Regions from separate parts of the Streptomyces sp. NBC_01551 genome, predicted to be linked through region 1. Evidence: riboswitches for the same ligand, from Rfam matches in the RefSeq annotation. Region 1 holds a riboswitch; each other region holds the start of a gene.

The links. Region 1 has a riboswitch for cyclic di-AMP ahead of OG982_RS11005 (transglycosylase family protein). Riboswitches for the same ligand answer to the same signal wherever they lie in the genome.
Positions count from the first base shown of each region.
Region 2: linked by a shared signal. The riboswitch ahead of OG982_RS23240 (M23 family metallopeptidase) and the one ahead of OG982_RS11005 (transglycosylase family protein) in region 1 are both predicted to bind cyclic di-AMP.
Region 3: linked by a shared signal. The riboswitch ahead of OG982_RS25585 (LysM peptidoglycan-binding domain-containing M23 family metallopeptidase) and the one ahead of OG982_RS11005 (transglycosylase family protein) in region 1 are both predicted to bind cyclic di-AMP.

Region 1 is NZ_JAPEPX010000001.1:2,460,742-2,468,147, forward strand. Features, by position in the region: gene OG982_RS10995 (septum formation initiator family protein) at 1-480, opposite strand, end outside; gene eno (phosphopyruvate hydratase) at 582-1,868, opposite strand; gene OG982_RS11005 (transglycosylase family protein) at 2,142-2,897, opposite strand; cyclic di-AMP (ydaO/yuaA leader) riboswitch at 2,900-3,066, opposite strand; gene OG982_RS11010 (transglycosylase family protein) at 3,343-4,386, opposite strand; gene OG982_RS11015 (cytochrome P450) at 4,489-5,763, opposite strand; gene OG982_RS11020 (globin domain-containing protein) at 5,912-7,105, shown strand; gene OG982_RS11025 (nucleoside triphosphate pyrophosphohydrolase) at 7,102-7,406, opposite strand, start outside.
Region 2 is NZ_JAPEPX010000001.1:5,126,205-5,133,610, reverse strand. Features, by position in the region: gene OG982_RS23255 (bifunctional GNAT family N-acetyltransferase/acetate--CoA ligase family protein) at 1-2,456, opposite strand, end outside; gene OG982_RS23250 (HPr family phosphocarrier protein) at 2,642-2,923, shown strand; gene OG982_RS23245 (GntR family transcriptional regulator) at 3,149-3,814, opposite strand; gene OG982_RS23240 (M23 family metallopeptidase) at 3,998-4,795, opposite strand; cyclic di-AMP (ydaO/yuaA leader) riboswitch at 4,808-4,967, opposite strand; gene OG982_RS23235 (pitrilysin family protein) at 5,164-6,531, opposite strand; gene OG982_RS23230 (pitrilysin family protein) at 6,552-7,406, opposite strand, start outside.
Region 3 is NZ_JAPEPX010000001.1:5,668,441-5,675,846, reverse strand. Features, by position in the region: gene OG982_RS25600 (GNAT family N-acetyltransferase) at 1-220, shown strand, start outside; gene OG982_RS25595 (MBL fold metallo-hydrolase) at 334-1,533, opposite strand; gene OG982_RS25590 (SGNH/GDSL hydrolase family protein) at 1,790-2,575, opposite strand; gene OG982_RS25585 (LysM peptidoglycan-binding domain-containing M23 family metallopeptidase) at 2,742-3,737, opposite strand; cyclic di-AMP (ydaO/yuaA leader) riboswitch at 3,739-3,947, opposite strand; gene OG982_RS25580 (tyrosine-protein phosphatase) at 4,226-5,032, shown strand; gene OG982_RS25575 (aspartate aminotransferase family protein) at 5,051-6,460, opposite strand; gene hpnH (adenosyl-hopene transferase HpnH) at 6,457-7,406, opposite strand, start outside.

The sequences.
Region 1 (7,406 bases):
GGGGCGGTCGGCCTTGTCGACGCCGTCCCAGACGTTCGAGTACCAGGGGCGGTCGGAAGCGGCCTGTCCGGTACGGTGCCGCTCCGCGGCCTCGGCCCCGGGGTCCTTCATGATGTAGCCGATCTCTCCCGGCCGCAGGAAGTGCAGGTGCTTGCGCGCCTGCTGCTCCGCGTAGGCCGGGTCCTGCCAGCGGGCCTTCTCGTCCCGGAGTTCCTCCAGGCGCCGGCGCGCGTCGTCGGCGGCCCGCTGCTGCTCCGCGATCTCCGAACGCTGGGACACGTACTGGCGCATCGGATACGCGAGGGCGACGACCAGCGTACAGAGGACGAGCACGAGCAGCGCGGCCCGGCCGGTGAGCCGGCTGCGGCGGACCTGGCGGCGCGACTGCGACCGGTAGACGTGTGCGGCGGTCCGCTCGCCGAGCTGCTTGAGCCTCGTCGCGGTCGAGAAGGTGGAGAACCGGTCCCGGTTCCCGGCCATTGGTCCCGCCTCCCCTCTGTACGCACTACGCACTACGTCCCCGCACACGGTACGGGACCGAGTGCGGGGACGTAGGGAGGCTTGCGCCCCTAAAGGACGGTTCAGCCCTTGAAGCGCGGGAAGGCGGAGCGACCCGCGTACACCGCGGCGTCGTCGAGGATCTCCTCGATGCGCAGCAGCTGGTTGTACTTGGCGACGCGGTCCGAGCGGGCCGGGGCGCCGGTCTTGATCTGGCCGCAGTTCACGGCGACGGCGAGGTCGGCGATGGTGACGTCCTCGGTCTCACCGGAGCGGTGGGACATCATGCACTTGAAGCCGTTGCGCTGGGCCATCTCGACGGCGTCGAGGGTCTCGGTCAGCGAACCGATCTGGTTCACCTTCACGAGCAGGGCGTTCGCGGAGCCCTCCTCGATACCGCGGGCCAGACGCTCCGGGTTGGTGACGAACAGGTCGTCACCGACGATCTGGACCTTGGTGCCGAGGCGGTCGGTGATGGTCTTCCAGCCGGCCCAGTCGTCCTCGAACAGCGGGTCCTCGATGGAGACCAGCGGGTACGCCTCGACGAGCTCGGCGTAGTAGTCGGTCATCTCGGCGGCCGAGCGGGACTGGCCCTCGAACTCGTACTTGCCGTCCTTGTAGAACTCGGACGCGGCGACGTCGAGCGCGAGCGCGATGTCCTTGCCCGGGGTGTAGCCGGCCTGCTTGATGGCCTCGACGATGAGGTCGAGCGCGGCGCGGTTGGACTCCAGGTTCGGGGCGAAGCCGCCCTCGTCACCGAGACCGGTGGAGAGGCCCTTGGTGTGCAGGACCTTCTTGAGGGTGTGGTAGACCTCGGCACCCCAGCGCAGCGCCTCGGAGAAGGACTCCGCGCCGATCGGGGCGATCATGAACTCCTGGATGTCCACGTTGGAGTCGGCGTGCGACCCACCGTTGAGGATGTTCATCATCGGAACGGGCAGCAGGTGCGCGTTCGGGCCGCCGAGGTAGCGGAAGAGCGGGAGGTCCGAGGCCTCGGACGCGGCGTGCGCGACGGCGAGGGACACGCCGAGGATGGCGTTGGCGCCGAGCGAGCCCTTGTTGTCGGTGGCGTCGAGGTCGAACATGGCCTGGTCGATCAGGCGCTGCTCGGTCGCGTCGTAGCCGACGAGCTCCGGGCCGATCTGCTCGATGACGGCCAGGACGGCCTTCTCGACACCCTTGCCGAAGTAACGGTTGGGGTCACCGTCACGGAGCTCGATGGCCTCGAATGCACCGGTGGAGGCGCCGGACGGTACTGCAGCACGGCCGGTGCTGCCATCGTCGAGGCCCACCTCGACCTCGACCGTGGGGTTGCCTCGGGAGTCCAGGATTTCCCGGGCTACGACGACGTCGATGGACGGCACGAGCATCTCCTTCTGGGATGTGACGCTGGGTGTGCGGTGGCGTGTCAGGCCGTGGGATGGCCTTGCCGCCTAGAGCCTAACCGGATCCGGGGACTCGGCCGCCCGACCGCCCGGGTCCTGGGACGAAAAAGGGTCCGAATACCCGTCTTCCGGGACATACGGATCTTGATCATTCGGCCCGACCGGCACAAACGGCACCGCCCGGCGCGTAGGGGAAGACGCGCCGGGCGGTGGGGATCCCGTGTGTTGCTGACCCTCTGTCGGTGGTTACCGAGAGATTCAGCTGAGCTTCAGCTTCTGACCCGGGAAGATCAGGTCGGCGTCCGAGACGATGTCCTTGTTCAGCTCGAAGAGCTGCTGCCAGCCGCCCTTGACGCCGTTCGCCTCGGCGATGGTGCCCAGGGTGTCGCCCGGCTTGACCTCGTAGGAGCCGTTGCCGGTCTTCGGGGCGCTGGTCGTCGGCGCGGCGGGCTTCGGCGCGGCAGGCTTCGGCGCGGCAGGCTTCGGCGCGGGCTTGGACGGAGCCGGGGCCTGGGCGCGCTCGGAGCGGGTGACCGGGGCCTCGGAGCGCTTGGTCTCCTTCTTCGGCTCGGCCTTCTGCTGCTTCTTCGCCTCGGGCTTCGCCTTCGGCTTGGGGGCCTCGGCGGCGCCGCCCTTGTACGAGGAGGTGGACAGGCCCTTGCCGCAGACCGGCCAGGCGCCCTTGCCCTGGCCCTTGAGGACCTTCTCGGCGATGGCTATCTGCTGCGACTTGGAGGCCTTGTTCGCGGTCGCGGCGTACGCCTTGCCGCCGTAGCCGGCCCACGTGGAGGCCGAGAACTGCAGGCCGCCGTAGTAGCCGTTGCCCGTGTTGATGGACCAGTTGCCGCCCGACTCGCACGCGGCGACGCGGTCCCACTCGGAGGCGGTGGCGGCGGAGGCGGAGCCCGCGGCCATCAGGGGCGCCGCGACGGCCACGCCGGCGACACCGGCGAGCGTGACGATGCGGACGGCCTTGGAACCGCGGCGGTGCTTGCCCTTGCCGGAAAGCAGCATGGAGTTCTCCTCACCGACGCCTACGAGGTGAGCTGTCGGGTTCGGGCGAGTGAGTGCCCGGCCACACGTGGCGTGTGGCTTAACCCCTAGCCGTTCCTGACCGTCTCTCAACGGCCCCTCCCGGCGCCTACCTTGGTTCCCCCGCTCCTGCCTTCGGCGCTTGACGCGACGACTGTTCTCTCCGGCCGCCGGCAGGATTCGGCGATGCGGTCGAAGAGGCCCGCGGTGGCGAGCGATTCAGAAGGTAGACAGGTCTCCCCCCGATGTTCAACGAGGAACATCGGGGGTAGACGACCCCTACTTGCGCTCTCCGCAAGGACGTTTGCGCAGGTGAGGGCGGGGTTTGCGGAACGCTACCGGCGTGACACGCCAGTTGAACGGAAGAGACGCATGTCTCACTTACGGATATCCGACATTCAGGCCATTCCGGATGTCCGAAGTGCCCCTATTTCTTAGCTAGATCCAGGTTCTGGCCCGGCTTGATCAGATCCGCGTTCCCGCCGATGACCTGCTCATTGGCCTGGTAGAGCGCGTTCCAGCCGCCCTTGACGCCCTTGGCATCCGCGATGGCGGCCAGGCTGTCGCCCGCCTTGACGGTGTACGTGGGGTCCGACGCGGCGTCAGGCGCGCTGGCCGTCTCGACCGCGGGCGCCCCGCGGTGCTTTCCAGCACTCTCGCCCGCGGCGCCGGCCGCGCCGGACGGGCTCGGAGAGGCGCTGGGGCCGGTGGTGGCGCCCGGGGTCCCCGGGGCGGCCGGGTTGCCCGGCGTGCCGCTCGGGGAGGTCGGGGCCGTCGGCGAGGACGGGTCGACCGGAGTCGTGGGCGAGGTGGGGTCGGTCGACGGACCGCCCGGCGTCGTGGGGCTCGTCGGCGTCGTCGGGGTCGTGGACGGCAGGTCCGGCTCGGGCATGACGGGCAGTCCGAGCGAGGGGCCCTGCGGCAGGTCGGGCAGTCCGGTGGGCGAGCCGGACAGGCCGGGCTTCGGCGTCGGGGCGCCGTAGTCCCTGGCGGGCGTGTTGCCCTGCACCGGCACCTTGGCGTCCGGGCGGGACGGGCTCGGGGCGACCGGGCCGGGTGCGTCGGCGTTGCCCGGGTTGACGTCCGCCGACGGGCCGTCCTTGGTCAGACCCGCCGGGCTGGCGCACGTCGACCACGCCTCGGGGCCCTGGGAGGCCAGCACCCGCTCGGCGACGGCGATCTGCTGCGAGCGGCTCGCGAGGTCGGCGCGCTCGGCGTAGGACAGCCCGCCCGCGTTCTTCCACTCCTCCTGGCTGAACTGGAGTCCGCCGTAGGCGCCGGTGCCGGCGTTGGCGCTCCAGCTGCCACCGCTCTCGCATTCCGCAACCTTGTCCCAGGTGGCGGCGTCAGCGGCGCTCGCGTTGGTTGCCGCGAGCAGCGGCAGCGCCAACGCGGAGCCTGTGACTCCGGCGGTGACGACTATGGCGGGCACCTGGCGGGGGCGTCTGTGGCGGCCGTTCCCGGAACGCATGAGCTGCACCTTTCGCATAACGGCGGGGTAACGGCAGAACCTAGCCGCGTTAGCACGATCGTGACAACTCCGGTCGGAAACTGACTTCGGGTCAAGCGCTCCTCAGTCGTTTCGGGGTGTGAAGCGCACCGGAAGAGTGCGCAGGCCACGCATGATCAACCCACCGCGCCAGCGCAGCTCTTGGGCCGGCACGGCGAGTTCCAGGTCGGGAAGACGCGTCAGCAAAGTCGCGAGCGCGGTCTGCCCCTCCAGTCGTGCCAGCGGAGCACCCAGGCAGTAGTGGATCCCGTGCCCGTAGCCGAGGTGCTGGTTGTCGGTGCGGGAGAGGTCGAGGGTGTCCGGGTCGGCGAACCGCGCCGGGTCGCGGTCGGCGGCCGCGAGGACCACCAGCACCGGGTCGCCCGTCGCGATGTCCTGCCCGCCGAGGGTCAGCGGCCCGGTGGCGAACCGCCACGTCGCCAGCTCCACCGGGCCGTCGTAGCGCAGGAGTTCCTCGATTCCGGTTTCCAGCAGCGCGCTCTCGCCGGCGGCGAGGGAGGACTGTAGGCGCGCGCGCTGGTCCGGGTTCATGAAGAGGGAGTGGACGCCGTTGCCGATGAGGTTGACCGTCGTCTCGAATCCGGCGAAAAGCAAGATAAAGGCCATGGCGGTGGCCTCGGCCTCCGTCAGGTGGTCTCCGTGGTCACTTGCCCGGATCAGATCGGAGATGAGGTCATTGCCCAGATCATCCCGTTTGCGGTGGATGAGTTCACCGAGATAGGTCCGCATCTGCTTCACGGAACGGGCGACGCCGCCGCGCGGGCCGCCGCCGTGCCGGATCATCATCCCGGCCCAGTCCCGGAAGTCGTCCTGGTCCTCGCGCGGTACGCCCAGCATCTCGCAGATGGCGTAGATGGGGAGCGGGAAGGCGAACTCGTGGATGAGATCCGCCTCGCCCTTCGCGGCGAACCCGTCGATCAGGTGGTCGGTCAGCTCCTGCACCCGCGGGGCGAACTCGGCCACCCTGCGCGGAGTGAACGCCTTCGACACCAGCCGCCGCAGCCGGGTGTGGTCCGGGGGGTCGATGTTGAGCAGGTGCGTCATCAGCTCCGCCTTGCGCTCCCCCGGGATCCCGGTCTTGCCCTTGGCGTGCGCCGGCTCCGCGTGGTGCGCCGGGTTCTTGCTCAGCCGCTGGTCGGCGAGGGCCTGGCGGGCATCGGCGTACCGGGTGACGAGCCAGGCCTCGACCCCGCTGGGGAGCTTGGTGCGGTGCACCGGGGAGTGCTCGCGCAGCCAGGCGTAGGCCGGGTAGGGGTCGGTCGCGAACTCCCAGTCGAACAGGGTCGGACCCTGCGGGGTCGGGGGGTCTGCGGGGGCTTCGGGAGTCTGCTCATGCACCCGCAGACCGTATCCCGGCCGTCACCCGTCATCCCATATAGGTGGATCGTCGCGGCTGTCCGTAGATCCGCCATGACTTGACCTCGCGTGGTCCGCCGTTCCTACTTTCGGTTTTGTGGATGTGAGGATCTTGAAAAGCAGCTTCGCGGTGGTGGAGAGACGGGCCGAGCACGCGGTCAAGTTCTTCTACTCCCACCTCTTCTGGCACAACCCCGGGATCCGCGCCCTCTTCCCGGCCTCCTTCGAGGACATGGAACGCCAGCGGGACCGGCTCTTCGCCGCGCTCACCCATGTGATCGCCCACCTCGAACACGAGACCCTCCTCCCCTATCTCCGCGAGCTCGGCCGCGACCACCGCAAGTTCCTCGTCGGGCCCGAGCACTACGCGGCCGTCGGCGCCAGCCTGATGGCCGCCCTCGCCCAGACCTCCGGCGATGCCTGGACCCCGGACGTCGAGAAGGCGTGGGCCGAGGCCTACCAGGTGATCGCCGACGCCATGACGGAGGGCGCCGCGGCGAGCGAGGACCCGCCCTGGTGGGACGCGGAGGTCGTGCGCCACCTCCAGTACGGCCAGGACATCGCCGTCCTCACCCTGCGGCCGCACGTCCCGCTCCCCTATCTACCGGGCCAGTACGTGAGCGTGAGCAGCGAGCGCGTGCCGACCACCTGGCGCACGTACTCCATAGGCAACGCGCCCCGCCCCGACCACACCGTCGACCTGCACGTCAGCCGGATCGAGCGGGGCCGGCTCAGCACCGCCCTGGTCCGCGAGGTACGGCCGGGCGAGACGCTCCGGCTCGGCGCGGCCGGCGGGCAGCTGACGCTGCGCCGCACCGACCGGCCCGTCAGCCTGATCGCCGCCGGGACGGGCTGGGCGCCGATCCGGGCGCTGCTGGAGGAGCTGGCCGAGCATCCCCCCGACCAGGACGTACGGCTCTTCGTGGTCGCCCGGGACGCCGCCCACCTCTACGACCGGCCGCTCATCGACCGGTACGCGGCCTCGCTCCGCCGGCTCGGCGTCACCTACATCACGCCCGCGCCCGGGCAGCACCGCAACCAGGCCACCGACCGGCTGACGACCGCGCTGGCCAACCGGGCGCTCTGGCCCGAGCATGACGTCTACCTCAGCGGGCCGCCCCAGTTCATCGACGAGACCGCGTACGTCCTGGAGGAGCTCGGCGCGCGGCCCGACCGCCTCTTCCACGACTCCGTACCCACCGGCGGGAAGGGCCACGGCCAGGGCGGGCGTCCGCTGGGGTTCGGCGAGTGGTTCCTGAACCGCCCGGCCCCGCACTGGCACAACCCCTCGGCCCGCGCGCCGCGCGCCCGCGAGGAGGGTTAGGGGGTGTCGACGCCCTCGGCGGCGCGGATCGCGTCCCGGTAGGCGCGGGCCGCCGCGCGCAGCGCGGCCTCGGGGTCCACCCCCGCCGACTCGGCGCGCGCCGCCAGCGCCAGCAGCTCGTATCCGATGCCCTCGCCGCGCGGCAGTTCGACGGCCAGTTCCCCCGCGCGCACCCGGCCGGCCAGCTTGGCCGCGAGGGCGAGGCCCGGCTGGCCGAGCGGGATGCCGTCGGTGACCGACTCGCGCTGCTTCTCGACCGCCTTGGTGCGCTGCCAGTGCGCGCTGACGTCCTCCGGGGTCC
Region 2 (7,406 bases), 2.7 Mb from region 1:
GCGGGGTCGATGACGGAGCGGACGACGGTGTCGACCCCGCGGGGCACCATGGCCTGCACGACGGGGAGCAGCTCGGCGGGCGTGCCGTGGGCCTCGGTGAGCTCGTCGTACGCGCGGCGGAGTTCGTCCTCGGTGGTCAGGTCCAGCCGTACGCCGCCCAGGTCGGCGCGGTGGCGCAGGTGCGGGGCGGTGGTCTTGAGGGCCACCGGGTAGCCGAGGGCCCGGGCCGCTTCGGCGGCGGCGTCCGGGGTGGGGGCGGGGAGGGTGCGCAGCACCCGGATCCCGTACCGGCCGAGGAGCGTGTGGGCGTCGGCGTCGTCCAGGGTCAGGACGTCGGCGTCCGCCACGCCGCTCAGCAGCCGGGCGAGCTGGGCGGCGGCCCCGCTCTCGTCGATGTCCTCGTACTCGGGTACCTGGCCGGGGTCGGCGTTGGCCCGCCGCCACTGGCCGTAGCGGACGGCCTCGGCGACGGCGCGTACGGCGCGCTCGGCGGCGGGGTACGTGGGGATGCGGCACTGCGCCGGCCCGGCGTCGGTGGGCGGCCGCTCACGCGGGGTCGGAGCCGCCGCGGGGGTCGGCGCTGTGGCGGGGGCCGGCGCGACGCCCCAGGCGGCGGGGCCCACGGGGATGGAACCCGGGGAGAGGGCGTCGGCGAGGGCGCCGAGTTCCACGTGCACGACGGCCACCGGCTTGCCCGGGTGCGCGGCCACCGCCTCGCGCAGCGCGTCGGCGAGGTCGGCCGCCAGGGCGTGCCCGCTCACGCCGGGGATGGCCGTCACGATGACGGCGTCGTTGGTGTCGGCGGCGAGCGCGGCGCCGAGCGCGGCCCGGAAGTCCTCCGGGGAGGCGTCGGTGGTCAGGTCGAGCGGGGGCGACGGCCGCAGCCGTTCGGTCAGGCAGGCGTCGTACGCCAGCACGCCCAACGACTCCGAGTTCCCGATGATCGCCACGCGCGGCCCGGCGGGCACCGGCTGCCCGGCCAGCAGCAGGCCGACGTCCACCAGCTCCGTGACGGTGTCGACCCGGATGACGCCCGCCTGCCGCAGCAGGGCCGAGACGGTGCCGTCCGGCAGCCGGGTCCCGGGCACCACGTGCCCGGCCGGGGTGTGGCGGCCGCCCTTCGCGACCACCACCGGCTTCACCGCCGCCGTGCGGCGGGCGAGCCGGCTGAACTTCCGCGGGTTGCCGAGGGTTTCGAGGTACAGCAGGGCGACGTCCGTCGCCTGGTCCTCGTACCAGTACTGGAGGATGTCGTTCCCCGACACGTCCGCCCGGTTGCCGGCCGAGACGAACGAGGACAGTCCCTCGCCGCGCCGGACCAGCGCGGAGAGCAGCGCGATGCCGATGGCGCCGGACTGGGTGAACAGCCCGATCCGGCCGCGGGCCGGTGCCGGGGCGGGGGCCAGCGAGGCGTTCAGCTCGACGTCCGGGGCCGTGTTGATCACCCCGAAGGCGTTGGGGCCGATCAGCCGCATGCCGTACGACCGCACCTGGCGCACCAGTTCGCGCTGGCGGGCCGTGCCCTGCGGGCCGCTCTCCCCGTATCCGGCGGACAGGACGACGAGGCCCTGAACCCCGTGCTCGCCGCACGCGGCGACGACCTCGGGAACCCGGTCAGCGGGGACGGCGATCACGGCGAGGTCGACGGGGGCCGCGATGTCCGCGACCGCGCGGTAGGCCCGTACGCCGTCCAGCAGATCGGCGGAGACCGCCTCGTTGACGGCGTAGAGGTGCCCGTGGAAGCCGCTGTCGCGCAGGTTGCGCAGCACGGCCGCGCCGACGCCGCCGCCGGAGCGGCTGGCTCCGATCACCGCGACGGAGCCGGGGGCGAGCAGCCGCTGCACCGAGCGGGCCTCGGCGCGCTGTTCGCGGGCGCGCTGGACGGCGAGGGACTCGGCGGTGGGTTCGAGGTCGAGGGTGAGGTGGACGGAGCCGTCCTCGAAGCTGCGCTTCTGCTGGTAGCCGACGTCCGTGAAGACTTTGATCATCTTGGTGTTGGCGGGCAGCACTTCGGCGGCGAACCGGCGGATGCCGCGCTCGCGGGCCACCGCACCGATGTGTTCGAGCAGCGCGGAGGCCACGCCGCGGCCCTGGTGGGCGTCCTGGACGAGGAAGGCGACCTCGGCCTCGTCGGCGGGCGCGGAGGCCGGACGGCCGTTGGCGTCGATCCGGTCGTAGCGGACGGTGCCGATGAACTCGCCGCCGATGGTCGCCGCGAGGCCGACGCGGTCCACGTAGTCGTGGTGCGTGAAGCGGTGCACGTCGCGGGCGGAGAGCCGGGGGTAGGGGGCGAAGAACCGGTAGTACTTCGACTCGTCGGAGACCTGTTCGTAGAAGCTGACCAGCCGGTCCGCGTCCTCGGTGGTGATCGGCCGGATACGGGCCGTGCCGCCGTCGCGCAGCACGACGTCCGCTTCCCAGTGGGCCGGGTACGAGGGGTCCGACTCGGTCGTCATGGGGGCCACCCTAAGGCCAGGGTCGGCCGGACAGCGCCCGCGCGGCGCGTACGGCAAGCTGGGGCAAATCAGTGCAAGCTGGGGAAGGTCGAACAGTGGCGGATCGGGGCCGAGGGTCGGTCGAAGCATTCCGGGTGCCGTGAGAGACTGGTCTAGACAACCGTAAGAACCTGAAGGGCATCACCATGGCAGAGCGCCGCGTCAACGTCGGCTGGGCCGAGGGCCTGCACGCTCGTCCCGCCTCGATCTTCGTCCGCGCGACGACCGCTTCCGGCGTCCCGGTGACCATCGCGAAGGCCGGCGGCGACCCCGTCAACGCCGCTTCCATGCTGGCGGTTCTGGGCCTGGGCGCCCAGGGCGGCGAGGAGATCGTCCTCGCTTCCGACGCCGAGGGCGCGGAGGCCGCTCTGGACCGCCTCGCGAAGCTGGTCGCCGAGGGCCTCGAGGAGCTCCCGGAGACCGTCTGACCCTTCGGGTTCGACCCTCGCGTCCGCGCGAACGAGCCGTGGCCCCCGGAATACCGGGGACCACGGCTCACGCGTTTTCGGACACCGGGAGCGAGGCGCACAAACGGGGATTCCGGGCGCCACCGCGAATTCCGATAGTCCGGGCAGCGAAAACCGGCCCGAATCGAGCCACCCCACGGATATCCGGGGACGCCGCGAATATCCGTCCTTTGTATACGGGCATTGTTAATGCGAGCCGCTCGACATGTTTACGGCAGGTTGCGAAGTCCTCACCCTGATCCGGTGCGCGCCCGCCGCCCGGTCCGCGTGGATCGCGGTCAGCGTCCGCGCCCGCTCGGCGTCGCCCCGGGCCACCGCGTCCACGATCGCGCCGTGCTCCGCCCAGGAGTCCACGGGGCGCGCCGGGGCCTCCACCGAGTACATCCAGGCGATCTTGTGCCGCATCTGCGTCAGCAGCGCGATCAGCCCGGGGCTGCCGGAGGCCTGGGCGAGCGTCTCGTGGAACCAGCCGCCCAGGGCCCGCAGATCCTCCCCCTGGCCCCTCCTGGCCCGCTCCTGACCCAGCCTGACCAGCCCGCGCAGCACCTTGAGGTGGGCCTCGCTGCGCCGGCGGGCGGCCCGGGCGGCCGCGAGGGGCTCCAGCAGCATCCGTACCTCCAGGAGGTCCGCGGCCTCCTGCTCGGTCGGCTCGGCCACACAGGCGCCCGCGTGTCTGCGGGTGGTGACGAACCCCTCGGACTCCAGGGTGCGCAGCGCCTCGCGGACGGGGACGCGGGAGACTCCGTACCGCCGGGCCAGCACCTCCTCGGTCAGTCTGCCGCCCGGCCCGAAGACCCCGGAGACGATGTCGTCGCGGATCGCTGTGCATACCGCGTGCGCGGGAATACGCAAGACCGGACCTCCGCTTAATTCCGACTACCGACCATCAACCGACGACTTCCGTACGGCGACTCTATTGCAACACACGATAATTTCCGAGGACGGCCGGATATTCGAAATGTTTGCCACACGAAGAAGACCCCGGCTCGGTGAGCCGGGGTCTTCTTCGAAGCGGTGCGGAGCGCGTCGGACGGGTCAGACGTTGACGCCGTGCGAGCGCAGGTACGAGACCGGGTCGATGTCCGAGCCGTACTGGGCGCCGGTGCGGGCCTCGAAGTGCAGGTGCGGGCCACTGGAGTTGCCGGTGGAGCCCGACAGGCCGATCTGCTGGCCCGGGGTGACCTGCTGGCCGACGGAGACGCTCAGCGAGGACATGTGGCCGTACTGGGTGTAGGTGCCGTCGTTGTGCTTGATGACGACGTTGTTGCCGTACGCGCCGCCGTAGCCGGCCTCGACGACGGTGCCCGCGCCCACCGCGTGCACCGAGGTGCCGGAGGCCGCGTGGAAGTCGATGCCGGTGTGGCTGCCGGAGGACCACATGCCGCCACCCGCGTGGTACTGGGTGCTGACGTACGAGCCGTCCACCGGGGCGACGAAGGTGTTGAGGCGCTTGCGCTCCTCCTCGCGGGCCGCGCGCTCGGCGGCGTCGCGCTCGGCCTTCGCCTTGGCCTCGGCAACGCGCTTGGCCTCTGCGGCCTGCTGCTTGGCGTCGGCCTCGGCCTGCGCCTTGGCGGCGGCGGCCTCGGCGGCGCGCTGCTGGGAGTCGGCCTGGGCCTCGATCTCGCCCGGGAGCTCGTCCGCGACGACGACGGCGTTGAGGCCGGTGTCCTCCATGGACGGGGCGCTGTTGCCGTCCGCGGCGAACGCGGGGGCTGCGATGGAGCCGACGACACCGGTGGTGGCGAGGGCTGCGATGCCGGCGTAGCCGGCGGTCTTGCGGCTCAGACGGCTGGAACCACGGTGCTTGCCGGCGGCACGACTGCCAAACGCCATGAAGGGGTTGATCCTTTCCTTCCCTCTCGCCTACCGGGTTAGCTGACGGGTTCGGAGCAGGAAGGTCTCCTACGGGCCCCCTCTTGCGAGGCGGTCCGATTCACCCCAGGGACGCATGTGGGTCCCCGGCTCCCCAGGCTCGCGCCTGACGGGGACTCGGCGATCGCTGTCCGGTGCCGCGGATTGCGGCGGGCACAACTGACGAACAGCACGCCTGACGCTAGGCGGATCATCAGTCAATCGCCAAACAGACTCGCGCTTTTGTTGCGTACGCCACACCGCATACACGCAACCTCACCGCTAAACAGACATAAGGGGCTCCGGCAGACAAGCCGCCGGAGCCCCTTCGGAAACGTGTCCGGATCCGCCTAGTTGCCGACCACCGTGACGTCACCGATCCCGAGGGCACGCACCGGTTCCTCGATCGCCGCGGCGTCGCCCACCAGGACCGTGACCAGCCGGTCCACCGGGAACGCCTTCACGACCGCCGAAGTCGCCTCCACCGTGCCGGTTTCGGCGAGCTGCGCGTACAGCCGCGCCTGGTAGTCGTCCGGCAGCTCCTGCTCGACCTGGTCGGCGAGGGTGCCCGCGACGGAGGCCGCGGTCTCGAACTTCAGCGGGGCGACGCCCACCAAGTTCTGCACCGCCACGTCCCGTTCGGCATCGGTCAGACCGCCCTCGGCGAGGGTGCGGAGCACCTTCCAGAGGTCCTCCAGCGCCGGGCCGGTGTTGGGGGTGTCCACCGAGCCGCTGATGGCGAGCATCGAGGCGCCCTTGCCGTCGGCCGTGGAGCGCAGCACCTGGCCGAAGGCGCGCACGCCGTACGTGTACCCCTTCTCCTCGCGCAGCACCTTGTCCAGACGGGAGGTCAGGGTGCCGCCGAGGCAGTACGTCCCGAGCACCTGGGCCGCCCAGAGGCGGTCGTGCCGGTCGGCGCCGATGCGGCCGATCAGCAGCTGCGTCTGGACCGCGCCGGGCCGGTCCACGATGACCACGCGGCCGGTGTCGTCGGCGGTGACCGGCGGGACCGGCAGCGGCTCGGCGAAGTCGCCGGTCCAGGTGCCCAGGGTGTCCGCGAGGACGGCGTCGAGGTCGATGCCGGTCAGGTCGCCGACGACCACCGCCGTGGCGGTGGCGGGGCGTACGTGGGCCTCGTAGAAGGCGCGTACGGCCGCGGAGTCGATGCGGGCGACCGTGTCCTGCGTGCCCTGGCGCGGGCGGGAGATCCGCAGGGCGGCCGGGAACAGCTCCTTGGAGAGCTGCTTGGCGGCGCGGCGCTGCGGGTTGGCCAGCTCGTGCGGGATCTCGTCGAGCCGGTTGCGCACCAGCCGGTCCACCTCGCTGTCGGCGAAGGCCGGCGCGCGCAGCGCTTCGGCGAGCAGGCCGAGGGCCTTGGCCAACCGGGAGGCCGGCACCTCCAGCGAGACCCGGATGCCCGGGTGGTCGGCGTGCGCGTCGAGGGTGGCGCCGCAGCGCTCCAGCTCGGCCGCGAACTCCTCGGCGGAGTGCTTGTCGGTGCCCTCGGACAGGGCGCGGGCCATGATGGTGGCCACGCCGTCCAGGCCCTCGGGCTCGGCGTCCAGCGGGGCCGCGAGGTTGATCTCGACGGCGATGACCTGCTGCCCGGGGCGGTGGCAGCGCAGCAGCGTCAGCCCGTTGGGCAACGCGCCGCGCTCGGGCGCCGGGAAGGCCCAGGGACGGGCCTCGCCGGCCTCCGGGCGCGGGTGGAAGGTCATCGTGACGGCTGCGGTGTCGCTCACTGCTCCGCCCCCTCGTTCTCGGCGTGCTCGGTCTCGTCGGTGTTCGCGTCGGCGGCGTCCGCGGCCGGGAGCGGCTCGTACACCAGCACCGCGCGGTTGTCCGGGCGCAGTCGGGCCGCGGCCACGGCCTGGACCTCCTCGGCGGTGACGTCGAGGACCCGCTTGACGGCGGTCAGGGCCAGCTGCGGGTCGCCGAACAGCACCGCGAAGCGGCACAGTTCGTCGGCGCGGCCGGCGACCGTGCTGAGCCGGTCGAGCCACTCCCGCTCCAGCTGCGCCTGGGCGCGCTCCATCTCCTCGGCCGTCGGGCCCTCGGCGGCGAACCGCGCGAGCTCCTCGTCGACGGCCGCCTCGATGGCGGGGATCTCGACGCCGCTGGAGGTCTTGACGTCCAGCCAGCCCAGCGACGGCGCCCCGGCCAGGCGGAGCATGCCGAAGCCGGCGGCGACGGCCGTCTGGTCGCGGCGTACCAGCCGGTTGTGCAGCAGCGAGGACTCCCCGCCGCCCAGGATGGTCAGCGCCACGTCGGCGGCGTCGCACTCGCGGGTGCCGTCGTGCGGGAGCCGGTAGGCGGCCATCAGCGCACGCGCCGGGACCTCCTCGACGATCTCCTCGCGCAGCTGCTGCCCCATGACCTCGGGCAGCGAGCCGTCGCGGGGCGGCTGCTTGCCGTCGTGCGAGGGGATCGAGCCGAAGTACTTCTCGATCCACGCCAGCGTCTGCTCGGGGTCGATGTCGCCGACGACCGACAGCACCGCGTTGTTGGGCGCGTAGTACGTCCGGAAGAAATTGCGCGCGTCTTCCAGCGAGGCCGCGTCCAGGTCGGCCATCGAGCCGATCGGGGTGTGGTG
Region 3 (7,406 bases), 3.2 Mb from region 1:
GGTCGGCTGCTACCTCGACGACCTGTTCGTGGCCCCAGGCAGCCGCGGCTCCGGCGCCGCCGACCTGCTGCTCGCCCGGCTGCGCGAGATCGCGGCCGAGCGCGGCTGGAGCGTCGTCCGCTGGATCACCGCCGACGACAACCACCGGGCGCGCTCCAAGTACGACCAGGTCGCGACGCGCACGATGTGGGTCACCTACGACATGGCCCCCGGGCACTGACCAACCCGGGCGGCCCGGGGCACGCCGGAGCCCGGGACAGCCGGGCCCCGGCAAACGCCGGGGCCCGGGTTCCGGACGGTGCCGGGACCCGGGCCCTGAAGGGCGAGGCCGTGCTACGAACCCACCGACTCGGGTTCCTCCTGCGCCACGGCCGGCGGGCGCTCGGCGGCGGCCGACCGGGGCTGCCCGGCGGGCGCGGGCGAGCCGCCCGCCACGAAGGGCCGCCACCAGGGCGCCGCGGGCGCGTCGGCCGAGCCCGGCTCGAAAGGCTGGCCCGGCAGCGGCAGCGCGATGGCCGCGCCCGCGCCCTCGGCCGCGGCGACCGTGCCCTCGCCGGGCTCGTCCCACGGGTGCGGGGCCAGGTTGAAGGTGCCCCAGTGGATCGGCAGCATCGTGCCGTGCGGCATGTCGCCCTGGAGGTCGAGGTGGGCCCGCATGCCCTCCTCCGGTGTCATGTGGATGTCGGGCCAGTACTCCGAGTACGCGCCGATCTGGATCATCGTGGCGTCGAACGGGCCGTGCGCCGCGCCGATCTCCTTGAATCCGGGGAAGTAGCCGGTGTCCCCGCTGTGGAAGATCCGGTGCGAGTCGCCCGTGACCACCCAGGAGGCCCACAGGGTGAACTGCTGGTTGCGCAGACCGCGCCCGCAGAAGTGCCGGGCCGGGGTGGCCGTCAGGGACAGCCCGGCGACCTCGGTGCTCTCGTTCCAGTCCAGCTCGCGCAGCCGGTCGGGCGAGACGCCCCAGCGCTCCAGGTGCGCGCCGACGCCCAGCGGGACCGCGAAGACCGTGTCCGTACCGGCCAGGGCCTTGATCGTCGGGAGGTCGAGGTGGTCGTAGTGGTCGTGGGAGATCACCACGACGTCGACCGTGCCCAGGGAAGCCAGCGGCACCGGCACGGGGTGCAGGCGCTTGGGGCCGGCGAAGGGGAAGGGGGAGCAGCGCTCGCCCCACACCGGGTCGAACAGCACGCGGCGCCCGTCGATCTCCGCCAGCACGCTGGAGTGCCCCATCCAGGTCAGGCGCAGCCCGCTGACCGGCGGCTTCGCCAGCTCGGCGAGGGTCGTCGGGTAGACCGGGATCGGCGCGCCGGGGTTGCGCCGGACCCGCTGCTCCTTGTGGAAGTAGATCTTGGCGAACTCCGCCATGGAGCCGGAGGGCCGGGTGCGGGCGCCGATGGGGTTCTGGAAGACGCCGTCGGCGAAGTTCGGCGAGCGGCGGATCCGCTCCATCCGCGCGCCGGACGGGTCCGCGCCGAAGGCTTCGGGCCGCAGGGCGCGCAGTCGCGGACGCAGGGGACGGGAGCCGGTCAAGGCGCCTCCAGGAAGGCTCGGGGCAGGACGGGTCATACAGGCTACGACGTTCCAACGCGCACCGGACCCGAAGGATTCCGCGCCCGGTCCCCGCGCCCCGCCCGCGGGAAGGCCCCGGCCCGCCCACGCCAAGGCCCCGGCGGGCTCGCTCCACGGCTCGGCCTGCCCGCGCCACGACCCCCGCCCGCCCGCACGGCCTGCCCGCGCCACCGCGCCCGGCCGCCCTCGCCGGTGTCCCGCCCCGACCGCGCCCGTCCTACAGCGGCAGCAGGTCGGGCCGCTTGGCCTCGACGTGGTCCCCGGAGGACTCCCCTCGCAACCGCCTGCCGATCCACGGCACCAGGTACTCGCGGGCCCACTGGATGTTGTCCCGGGTCACGTCCACCGATCCGCGCGGCCGCAGCGGCGGCCACGGCTGGTCGGGGTCGGCGGGCACCTCCAGGCCGAGCACCTGCGCGGCGCGCAGCGCGACCCGCGTGTGGCCCTCGGGCGAGAGGTGCAGCCGGTCGGCGTCCCAGGCCCGCCGGTCCTGTACGGACTTCAGCGACCAGAGGTCGAGCACCGGGCAGTCGTACCGGTCGGCGATGGCGCGCACGTGCGCGCTGTACGTGGCCACCTTGCCCCGGATGTGCTTGAGGACCGGCACGCCCCGGGTGTCGAAGCCGGTGGTGATCATGACCTGCCCGACGGCGCCGGCGAGGTCGGCGACGGCCGCCTCGAACCGCTCCGCGACGTCGTCCGGGTCGCTGCCGGGCCGGATGATGTCGTTGCCGCCCGCGCAGAAGGTCACCAGGTCGGGCGCGAGTTCCTTGGCCCGCGGCACCTGCTCCTCCACGATCTGGTCCAGGAGCCGCCCCCGCACGGCCAGGTTGGCGTACCGGAAGGTGTGCTCTTCCCGCTGATCGGCCAGGAGTACGGCCAGCCGGTCCGCCCAGCCGAGAAAACTGTCCCCGGGTCCCGGGTCCCCCACGCCCTCGGTGAAGCTGTCCCCGATCGCCGCGTACGAGCCGATGGTCTTGAGTGTCGTCGTCGTCGCTGCCACGAGAACACATCCTTCACCCCGGCACGTGACCTACGCCACCGTAGGCAGGGGTTGACGGACCGTGATCTATACCACCCGGTCGGATCGGAATAACGGCGTGAGGCCGGGACCCCCCTCGGGCCCCGGCCTCACGTGTCGGTCGTACCTCGTCCGGCGGCGGCTGCCGTCAGATGCTCACGCCCTTGGTGCGGAGGTAGGCGAGCGGGTCGATGTCCGAGCCGTAGGACGGCCCGGTGCGGATCTCGAAGTGCAGGTGCGGGCCGGTCGAGTTGCCGGTCGAACCGGAGAGGCCGATGGTCTGGCCGGGGGTCACGCTCTGGCCGGTCGAGACCGACAGCTGCGAGAGGTGGCCGTACTGGGAGTACTTGCCGTCCGCGTGCCGGATGACGACCTCGTTGCCGTACGAGCCGGCCCAGCCGGCGGAGACGACGGTGCCCGCGCCGACGGCCCGGACGGTGGTGCCGGAGCTCGCGATGAAGTCCACACCGGTGTGATAGCCGGAGGACCACATGGCGCCGGCCGTCTTGTACTGGGTGGAGATGCCGCCGCCGACGGGGGCCACGAAGGCGGCCGTCTTGCCGGTGGCGGTGGAGGAGCCCGCGTCCTGCTGCTTGGCGGGTGCGGCGGCGGCCGTCTTCGCCTTGGCCTTCGGGGCCGGGGCGGACCGCTCGGCCGGCTTCTCGGCGGACCGGTCGGCCGACCGCTGCGTCGGCTGCTGCGCGCGCTTCGGGGCCGGGGCGGACTGCGCCGGGGCCTCGGCCGCCGCGCCCTTCGCGCCCAGGGTCAGCTTCAGACCCGGGTGGATCAGGGAGGGGTTGGCGCCGACGGCCTCGCGGTTGTCCTCGTAGAGCCGCTCCCAGCCACCCTCCAGGTGGCGCTCCGCGGCGATCTTCGAGAGGTAGTCGCCCGGCACGACCGTGTACACGGCCGGCGCGGCCTGCGTTGCCTGCGGGGCAGCGGCCTGCACCTGCGGGGCGGCGGCCCGCACCTGCGGCGCCGAGGCCGGAGCGGCGGCGGGGGCGGCGGTCTGGCCGCCGGCCGCGGAGGCGCCGGTCGCACCCAGCAACGGCAGCGCGAGGGCCGCGCCACCGGTGCCCGCCACGGCGAAACCGCGCGAAATCGAACGGGACTTGGGACGGCGGTGCTTACCCTTTGCGGGCATGGCATTTCCTCTCCGTCGCCTGCGAGGTGAGCTGTCGGATTCGGACTGGAGATGTCCGGCCGTACATGAACAGCACATGTACGGCTTCACCCCAAGCCGTCCCGGACAGAGATCCGGAACAGCGGCTTACCTGGTTCCCCCGCTCCTGCCGCGCGCGCTGATAGTCGGGTGCGGTTCCCGGGCGGCGGCAGGATTCGGCGGTCCACCCGGATCGATCGCGAAGGTAATCCAGCCGCGCCACGCGGAACAAGCCACGAATTCCCTGACGCATTCGCAGGTATGAGGGATCAACGGAATTCCCGTCACCCTCCGTCCATTCCGGACCCTCAACAACCGCCCTGGCAAGGCAATTCGACTTCGGCGATCAGGCACTCACGGTCACCGTATGATCTGGCTCACGGGGACGGACCCGATCTCGCCTCCGGATATGGCAAGTTGGCGCCAAACAGTGTAATTCGGACACCCCACGACGATGCGGAGGAGTTCCCGTGACCCAGCAGATACCCCAGGCCCCGTACATGGAGCCGGAACTGTCCGGAGTGCGCAATTTCCGTGACGTCGGCGGGATGCCGACCGCGGACGGACGGAGGGTCAGGTCGGGACGACTATTCCGAAGCGGACATCTGGCACATGCCACCGAAACCGATGCAGACTTCCTCGCGTCGCTCGGCCTGCACACCGTCTTCGACTTCCGCAACGGCGCCGACCGGGCCCTCGACGGCCTCGACGTGGAGCTCCCCGGCGTCCGGAACGTCAACATCCCGCTGTCGGACCCGGCGGACGGCAGCGAGTTCTGGAAGCTGGTCCGCGAGGGCGACCTCGCCCAGCTCCGCGGCATCCTGGGCGACGGCAAGGGCGTGACCCGGATGACCGACGCGTACCGCGCCATCATCACGGGACGCACCGCCGAGCACAGCCGGGTCCTGCACGCCCTCGCCGAGGACAGCGTCCCGGCCCTGATGCACTGCGCGGCCGGCAAGGACCGGGCCGGCCTGTCGATCGCGGTCACGCTGCTCGCGCTCGGCGTGGAGCGCGACGCCATCGTGGCGGACTACCTGGAGTCCAACGCGCCGCACCGCCGCTACCGGATGCGCCGCGGCGGGGAGCCCGCAGGGGCCCGCTCCCCCGAGGTGGCAGAGCTCCTCGCGCCCCTCTTCGACGCCCGCGCCGAGTACCTGACGGCGGCCTTCGACACCATCGAGACGACCTGGGGCGGAGTGGAGCCCTACCTGGCGGAGGGCCTCGGGCTGGCGCCCGAGACCCTCGGCCGGCTGCGGGACCGGCTCCTGGAATAGCCCCGCCGGAGCGGGCCGTCAGCCGTTGCCGACGGCCTGCTTCACCAGCGTCCTGCCGAAGTCCCACATCAGGCCGCCCCCTCCGTGGGCCTCGTCCATGACCGCCCGGAAGGCGGTCACGAACCGGTCCACGTCGCCCTCGTCCACGATGAGGGGCGGGATGAGCTTGATGACCTCCAGGTGGTCGCCGGAGACCTGGGTGAGGATCCGGTGCTTCTGCAGCAGCGGCACCACCACCATCTGCGCGAACAGCCCCTTGCGGGCCGCCTGGAGCATGGTCCAGCGGCTGCGCAGCCCGAGCGAGGACGGCCGGCCGAACTCGATGCCGATCATCAGCCCGCGCCCGCGCACCTCGTGCAGCAGCTCGTACTCGTCCACCATCGCCGCGAGCCGCCCGCGCAGCAGGTCACCCGTCGCGCGGGCGTTCGCCACGACCCCTTCGTCGTCCATCACCGAGAGGACCGCGAGCCCGGCGGCCATCGCCTGCGCGTTGGAGCCGAAGCTCGCGGAGTGCACCAGCACCCGGTCCATGGAGGAGTAGACCTTCTTGAAGATCCAGTCCTTGCCGAGGGTCGCGCCGACCGGCACGTAGCCGCCCGACAGGGCCTTGGCCACGCACACCAGGTCCGGTTCCACGCCCGGCTCGTACTGGTACGCGTAGAAGTCACCGGTACGCCCCAGCCCGGTCTGCACCTCGTCCGCGATGAGCAGCGCCTTGTGGCGGCGCAGCAGTTCCTGCGCGGCGGACAGGAAACCGGGCGGGGCCGCGAGCACGCCCTTGCCCTGGATCGGCTCGACGATGAGCGCGGCGACGTCGCCCCGCCGCAGCTCCCGCTCCAGGGCGGCCAGGTCCCCGAGGGCGATCCTCGTGTCGGGCAGCAGCGGCGCGAAGCCGTCCCGGAACCCGCCCTCCCCGTTGACCGAGAGGGAGCCGGTGGTGAGCCCGTGGAAGGCGTGGTCGCAGTAGAGGATCCTGGGGCGGCCGGTGGCGTACCGGGCGAACTTCAGGGCGGTCTCGACCGCCTCGGTGCCGCTGTTGCCGAAGAAGACCCGGTCCAGGTGGGGGCTGTACGAGAGCAGCTTCTCGGCCAGCAGTCCCGGCAGCGGCTGGCAGTCGAAGCGGGTGAGGTCGGCGAGCTGGGCGTCGAGGACGTCGTGCAGGGCCCGGCGGACCACCGGGTGGTGTCGGCCCAGGCCCATCACGCCGAAGCCCGCCAGCATGTCGAGGTAGTCGTTCCCCTCGGCGTCCCAGAAGTGGGCGCCCTCGGCCCGTTCGTAGACCTTGTCGAAGCCGATGGTGTGCAGCATGCGGGGCAGCTGGTGGTTGAGGTGCCGGGCGTGCAGCTCGTAGCGCTCCCCGCCGCGCTCGGCGAGGAGGGCGCCGAGGTCGAAGCCCCCGCGCCCGGCCCCTCCCCGTGCCGGGGTCATACCGCGCTGTCCCGGTTGCCGCCGATCGTCTCCCTGGCCGCGCGCAGGGACTCCTTGAGCGAGCCCATGGTGGCCAGGACGGCGGTCGGCTCGTAGCCGCAGTGCGCCATGCAATTCGCGCAGCGCGGGTCCTTTCCGCGGCCGTACTTGTTCCAGTCGGTTTCCTCGATCAGCTCCCGGTACGTCGGCACGTAGCCGTCGCTCATCAGGTAGCAGGGGCGCTGCCAGCCGAAGAGGGAGTAATTCGGAATGGCCCAGGCGGTGCAGGGGAAATCCGCCTTGCCTTCCAGGAAGTCGAGGAACAGCGGCGAGTGGTTGAGCCGCCAGCGCCGCCGGTTGCCGCCCGCGAAGGCCTTCCTGAAGAGCTCGCGGGTCTGTTCGACGCCCAGGAAGTGTTCCTGGTCGGGGGCCTTCTCGTAGGCGTAGGCGGGCGAGATCATCATCTCGTCGACCTTGAGGTCGTCGTTGAGGTAGTTGAGCACCTCGATGATGGTCTGCGGGGTGTCGGTGTTGAAGAAGGTGGAGTTCGTGGTCACTCGGAACCCGCGCTTCTTCGCCTCCTTGATGGCCGCGACGGCCTCGTCGAAGACGCCTTCCTTGGCCACCGACTCGTCGTGCCGCTCGCGCAGCCCGTCGATGTGCACGGCGAAGGCGAAGTACGGGGACGGGGTGAACTTCTCCAGCTTCTTGCGCAGCAGCATCGCGTTGGTGCAGAGGAAGACGTACTTCCGCCGGGCCACCAACTGGCGCACGATCTCGTGGATCTGCGGGTGCATCAAGGGCTCGCCACCCGCGATGGACACCATGGGGGCCCCGGATTCCAGGACGGCACCGACCGCCTGGGCGACCGGCATGCGCTGCTTGAGCACCCCGGCCGGGTGCTGGATCTTGCCGCACCCCTCGCAGGCCAGGTTGCAGGCGTAGAGCGGTTCGAGCTCGACGATCA